2 regions of the Paenibacillus sp. FSL H8-0259 genome follow, and region 2 is predicted to be linked to the other one. Evidence: a T-box and tRNA genes for the amino acid it is inferred to sense, from the RefSeq annotation. Region 2 holds a T-box; the other holds one or more tRNA genes.
What was found. A T-box is a leader RNA that pairs with one kind of tRNA and senses whether it is charged. The one in region 2 lies ahead of argS (arginine--tRNA ligase), so its partner is inferred to be a tRNA-Arg.
Positions count from the first base shown of each region.

Region 1: it encodes a tRNA-Arg, which carries the amino acid that the T-box ahead of argS (arginine--tRNA ligase) is inferred to sense. The anticodon was not compared.

Region 1 is NZ_CP150147.1:171,964-175,380, reverse strand. It holds gene gap (type I glyceraldehyde-3-phosphate dehydrogenase) at 1-141, opposite strand, end outside; gene NSU01_RS00880 (sugar-binding domain-containing protein) at 258-1,310, opposite strand; tRNA gene NSU01_RS00875 (tRNA-Arg) at 1,640-1,714, shown strand; gene clpP (ATP-dependent Clp endopeptidase proteolytic subunit ClpP) at 1,908-2,504, shown strand; gene NSU01_RS00865 (GDSL-type esterase/lipase family protein) at 2,591-3,229, opposite strand; gene NSU01_RS00860 (DUF4163 domain-containing protein) at 3,386-3,417, opposite strand, start outside.
Region 2 is NZ_CP150147.1:6,720,100-6,723,516, reverse strand. It holds gene argS (arginine--tRNA ligase) at 266-2,263, opposite strand; T-box leader at 2,370-2,592, opposite strand; gene NSU01_RS28730 (collagen-like protein) at 2,787-3,417, shown strand, end outside.

The DNA.
Region 1 (3,417 bases), 1.7 Mb from region 2:
ATATTTAAGCAAATGAGCAAGCATCTTAGCGTCAGTCAAGTCATTGATTGCTACCACTTCGATACCTTCTACATTTTGAATACGGCGGAATGCAAGGCGTCCAATACGTCCAAAACCGTTAATACCAACTTTTACACTCATTGAATAGTTCCTCCTAGATTTCGTTTTATTTATTCAAGACAAGCCGTGAGGCTCGTCAAGACAACAAGGTTAAGTATAATGCATAATACCTTTGCGCGCGTCCCATAAAATGGAATCTATAGGACCTCTTGCAATTGTTTGTCGATTTCTTTGCCGATTTCGATAGCAGCCGCCTCGTCTGTCACGAGAATATCCTCTTGGCCGAACCGCAGCATCGCATGAATGGCCTTAGCCTTGCGTTTGCCGCCGGCAATACCGATGACGACTTCTGTACGGATAATGTCTTCCAGGCGCAGCCCCATGGTCAGCATGGTATGAACCACCTCGCCATTCTCATTGAAATAATATCCGAACGATTCGGCTACCGCACCCTCGTCCTGAATCTCTGAGATTGTACCGGGGTCCAGCTTGCGGCGGTGAGTCATTTCAATGGCATCGCCAATTCCATGCACAATAATACGCGATCTGCGGATAATCTGCACAATCTCTCCAATATTGGAGTCCAGTGCGAGCGACTGATAGGCATCGCCGCTGAGCAGATCAGGCACATGCAGCAGACGGTAATTGGCACCAATCCGTTTGGCCATGGTCGAAGCAATGGTGTTGGCTTGGATCTCCATGCTCTCTCCCAGTCCTCCGCGCGCCGGAACTACCCAGGCGTTCTTATAGGAAAGGGATAGCGGCGGGGTCAACTGATCGGCCATTTCGGCCAGGGTCGATCCGCCTGTGACGGCAATCGTATCGTCACTGCGCAGTACACTGAGCAGTGCCTTCGAACCTGCACGCCCCAGTTCACGTTTGGTGAACAGCGAGGTCTCGCAGTCGCCAGGTACAACAACTACTTTACTGAGACCGTACGTAGTACGAATTTTCTCTTCCAGATCATCCAGGCCGAAGAGGCTCTTGGCGATCGGCTCCAGCAGGTCAAGCAGTCTGCGACCGGCTTCGCTAATGCGCATGCCGACGCTCTCGATCTCAATGAGCCCTTGCGATTTCAGAAGATCCGTCTCGGCGCGCAGCACCCGCTCGGTCATATCAAGCGAGGCGGCAAGCGTTCTGCGCCCAATAATATCGGACAGCATGATCTGATGTAGAATCGTATACCGTCTCTTAAGGGTTTCCATGAGATCAGGCAGAAGCTGCTTTTGGATTTCCAATAAATTACGCATGCTTTCACTCCTGCAACTTCGTCTTTCTCTTTTCCCTTGTTCGTGGTCTCAAAATGTCCCGGGTTAACTTTTTAAGTCCCACCCATATTCTACCCAAAACTGACGCCGAGTGCAAGTGTTCCGAGACTATAATTCTCAGACCCGTTTCATCTTATACATCTGCCGGTCTGTGAGAGGTAACCACGCCCTTAAGCACATGACTGAAAACCTCCATCACCTGACTGTCAAGTGGGAAGCTATCATCTGCCTGGGAGCCGGAAAAATATTTTTTGCACAACGGGTTTTACACGTTGCTTTTATGCAATAAGTGTATTATAATAATTTCTGTTGCGCCCGTGGTCCAATGGATATGACGTAGGCCTCCGAAGCCTGAGATCCAAGTTCGATTCTTGGCGGGCGCGCCATTATTTTCACTTTTGTACATAATTTAGCAATGCTTATATTATATTTAACCAAAGAGCCGCTTGATGGCTCTTTTTTTTGAATCTAAGTTTGACTTTCTTTGACTTTTTGTTTGAATTTGTTTATCATGTGGTTAATACGGTAACAGTAAAAAATGAACACATTCGAAGCACCAATTTCAAGGAGGTTTTCCACGTGAGTTATATTCCTATGGTAGTAGAACAGAGCAACCGCGGTGAGCGCGCTTATGACATCTATTCCCGCCTGCTGAAGGACCGCATCATTTTCCTTGGAACGGAGGTTAATGACGTGGTAGCCAATTCCATCATCGCACAAATGCTCTTCCTGGCTGCCGAGGATCCGGATAAGGATATTCACCTGTATGTAAACAGCCCTGGCGGTTCCATTACGGCGGGTATGGCTATATTTGATACAATGCAGTACATTAAACCGGATGTATCCACCATCTGTGTTGGGATGGCCGCTTCCATGGGAGCCTTCCTGCTGAACGCCGGCGCCAAGGGCAAGCGCTTTGCCTTGCCGAACAGCGAAATTATGATTCACCAGCCGCTCGGCGGTGCCCAGGGTCAGGCTTCGGATATCGAAATCCGCGCCCGCCGCATCATCAAGCTGCGCGAGAAGCTGAACCGTATCCTGTCCGAACGTACGGGCCAGCCGATCGAGAAGATCGAGAAGGATACCGACCGCGACTACTTCATGAGTGCTGCCGATGCAGCTGAATATGGCATTGTCGATAAAGTCATTGAGAAGACCTTGCCGACTGGCGTTTAATTTCTATACTTCACCAACACATAAAGAGGCTGCCACGGACCTACAGGTCTACGGCAGCCTCTTTATTTGGCATATATACTGATGTTTCACCTCAAGGTTCCATATCCCAGGGCATCCAGCTTGCCGGCAATCACCCGGTAGCCCCTGCCGTTCGGATGGATATGATCCAGGAACAGCAGCCCCCGCTCATTTCCGGCAAATTCATGATAAATGGAAGCAAACCCCACAACATAACTGCTGTAGCCGGCAGCATAGCGGTTGAACTGCCGCACCCAATCTGTAGCCGCATCCACCTGAGGATACGGATTATAGAGACCTACAATCCGGATAATGTAAGGACTTCGCGTACCCGCCTTCAGCTGTGCCAGAGTATTCATAATATCACTGAAATTCCGTTTGCATTCCCGGAGCGCTTTTTGCAGATATCCATTCAGCTCACCTGGCCTCCCCGCTGCGGCTTTGGCGGCCTTAATCAGATCATTGCCGCCAATAGAGACGGTGATGATCTCCGCATCCTTAACCGCAGAACGAAAGCCGCCATCTGTCTTGAGACGCTGCTCCAGCCCTGCTGTTGTCAGACCGTTCACTCCAAGATTCGCTGAAGCCACCGGAGTCTGCAGCCGCCCTTCCGCCATCCGGCGGTAGACGGGAACAAATCCGTTCCCGGGCAGAGCCCCGAATCCGGTCGTTAATGAATCTCCAATGGCCGTATATTGATAGACCATATCCTTCCCTCCCCGCTATAAGCTGCTTGCTTTCTTTAGCTTATGACTGCCTCGGGGATGTGGTAACGGCAGGGCAGCCTTAATAGGCCCGCAAAAGAAATCCTGCCCTTATGTCTCCGGAGGAAACGCATGGGCAGGATATATGAAACTACTATATTATTTCAGTGCAGCGAACGGACTGCTTCCGT
Region 2 (3,417 bases):
CGTTATCTGAGTCCGCATAGCTTAGCAGAAGACTTCATCTGCACAGTGCAGACAATTTTCCTGGAAATCCCTGCTGTCTGAGCATTCAAGTCACTCTTTGTACAGCCATCCGCTAGACTATTACTATTGTTACTCAAACCCAAACCCCCGCTCGCCTACAGCGATCCCCCAAGTAACCAACATCATTTTCACCCGATGAGTACAGTTATCTACTATAAGCCCTACTTGAACTATGCGGGACTCTCTACCGCTTCTTCGTCCCAGCTTACATCCGCTCCGGCTTAGGCAGACCGAGTACATCCAGCGCCTCGCCTAAAGTATCGGTGAAGCTCCGGGTTAGCCATAGACGGAAGGCTACGCTGGAAGCCTCTCCTTTGAGGATCGGGCAGCCGGAGTAGAAATTGCTGAACAGTACGGCCAGACTGTGCGCATAGTTACAGATCGTATTCGGCGTAAGCTCCCGGCTTGCCGTATATAGGGTATCCTGCCACAGGCTGAGCTGTCTCAGCAGGGCGAGCTCGGCTGCCTCAAGCTGCGGCGGAAAGAGCGGAAGCCCGCCATGCGCGTTGCTCCCGTCAGGCCCGCTGCTCGCGCTATGCTTGCTGCTCCCGTTATCCCCGCTATTCCCGTGCCCCCCGTACTCCCGGCTCCCGCCATGCTCGTTGCCGCCGCTATTTCCGGTACCTCTCTCCGCCAAGGCGCTGCCTTTACTGAGCACACGGCTTGCCCGGGCATAGGCATACATCAGATAAACGCCAGTGTTGCCGGAAATCTCCATGGCCTGTTTGAAATCAAACACAATCTCTGTACCCAGATTGAAGCGCAGCAGATAGTAGCGGATGGCAGCGGTGGCGATGAGCCGGCTGGACAGGCCGTTTTTGTCGGAACGGGTAGCCTCAATGGAATGCTCCATAAGCCGGACCAGCTCGGTAACCTTGATGCCGATGCCCTGGCGTCCGGACATGGCGTAGGAGCTTTTGCCGGCGGAGGTATCAATACCAAGTTCAGCGGCGGAAGCCGGACTTAGCGAAACCACACCATAACTTACATGATGCAGCCGATCCGCCTGCTCGCTGTAGCCCAGTGCCTGGAAGGCCTGCTTTACCATCGCCTGCGGATACTCCTGTCTGTAGTCGATCACGTTCACGACCTTGTCTGCGCGTCCAAAAGGCAGCGTCTCACCCCTCAAGCCGGTCGTCCACAGCCCGCTGCCAAATTCACTGTAGGCGAAGTCCTTGTCCAAGAGGCCGAATTTCCACAGATGATAAGCGATATCCTTGGCCGTATAGGTCAAAATCCCGTTCGAGCGCACCAGCACCTTATCCTTCAGATGCTCCTCTTCTGTCTCCTGTGTCTCCTGTGCGCCAGTGCCAGCGGATTGCTTCAGCACCCAGCAGCCGGCCAGCTTGCCTTCCTTCTCCTGAACGAACACTTCTGTCTGCGACAGAAGGTCAAAGGCAGAAGACCAGAAGCCTTCCTTCAGAATACTGCTCTCCCAAACAAGCAGGTCGTAGTGAATGCCGAAGCTGCGCATCTCCTCCACATGCTCTTTTACAATCTGTCCGGCGACAAGGTTGCCAATCCAGGCGGTATTGCCATGCCCCTCTTCCAGCGCGTGAAGAATTTCAGTCCGTTTATTTACACTTTCAGGATGCTCCGCGTACTCCTTGTTGATCTCAGCGTAAATATCCCAGCAGTAATCTCCGAAACGGACATGCTCCCCGGCAAGCGGGACATTCAAAAGGCCGACTACAGTATCTGCAAGCTGATTGCCGAGATCATCCACGTAGTTATGTACCTCGACCGTATAGCCGGTTTTTCTCAAAATTCTAACCAGTGCATCCCCGATACAGGAGTTTCTCAGGTGTCCTATGTGCATGCTCTTATTCGGATTAACGCTAGTATGCTCTACAATAACCTTCTCACCGCCAGCCTGCGGAATTGCAAAATCAGTCTGGGCCCACACCTGCCAATCGATGTACATATTAATGAAACCCGGCGGCGCAACCTCGATTCTCTGCAGCAGTCCGTTTACGGAGCCCGATGACTTCAGCTCGGCGATGATCAGTTCTGCGATGACGGCCGGGGCTTTGCGCAGGGTGCGGGCCAACTGCATGGCAATATTGCTGGAATAGTCCCCATGCTCCGCATTCGCAGGCTGCTCCAGAGCCGCTTTTACGTGAGTGCTGCCGGGAACTCCCAGTTCTTCAGATACTTTGTGAATACATTGTTCCAGACTGTCTTTAATTAGCTCGCTTAACATGAATAAGTACCTCCCGAAATAGTTGTGAATGGTGTAAGCAGTGGCTGAGGGCGGAAGACTTCAAGGGTCCGTAAGGTGAAAAAACAACAAAAAAAGCCTTCGTCTCAAAAGAGACGAGGCTTATGCGCTCGCGGTACCACTCTCGTTGCTGAACATACAGTTCAACCACCTTGCAGGTTAACGGTCTTTAGCCGGGGCTTCCTACTCTTAAGGTTCAGAAGTCCATCTCACGGGTGCGCTTCATAATCCTGATCTGTACCGGCTTACACTCTCCCGGCTCGCTGGGGACTAGGGTTCAGGGCCATTACTCTCCCGGTCATTGATTCAATATGATTTTTATCAGTATAGCGAATTTCTGGAAGAAAGCAATAGCGGAATGTCAAGCGGAACCTTGTTTCCGGAAAATGCAACCCATAACATCCGGTATTTGCAATAGATATCCGGCTTTGTCCACACCTCCAGTGATGGCTCGAATATAGTAAGTTGTTATCATTATTAAAATATTCGGAGAGGAGAACTCAAGATGAGCTTTTTATCTACAGGACCGATTGAAAATAATGCGGTAGGCGGGCTAAGACCTACCCAGCAGGTCACGGTCAAAATCGATAACCGAAGTGATACCATGTCTTCCTTGGTGACGGTAGAGGGTTACTATCTGGATGGAACCCGCACGCTATATGTCAGTGAAACGTTGAATGTACTGCCTAATCAGGTAATGACAACCACGTATTATGCGGATCTGGATGCATTTGAGTTTATTTTTGTCACTTCAGGAACCATTGATGAACAGGTGCAAATCTCAGTCTGGGGAAAAAATAGCTCAGGCGGCTTAGTAACGCCACACCGCCTGGTTTCTGCTGAACTCCTGGGAGCTACCACAGGAGTGACGGGCATCACAGGCGCGACCGGGGTTACGGGTGCGACAGGCGCAGCCGGAGCGACCGGGGTTACCGGTGCAACAGGCGTAGCTGGTGCGACCGGGGTTACAGGTGCGACGGGCACGGCAGGAGCGACTGGGGTTACGGGTGCGACAGGCGAAGCAGGAGCAACTGGGGTTACAGGTGCGACGGGCGTAGCAGGAGCGACTGGGGTTACGGGTGCGACGGGCGTAGCAGGAGCAACTGGGGTTACAGGTGCGACAGGCGTAGTTGGTG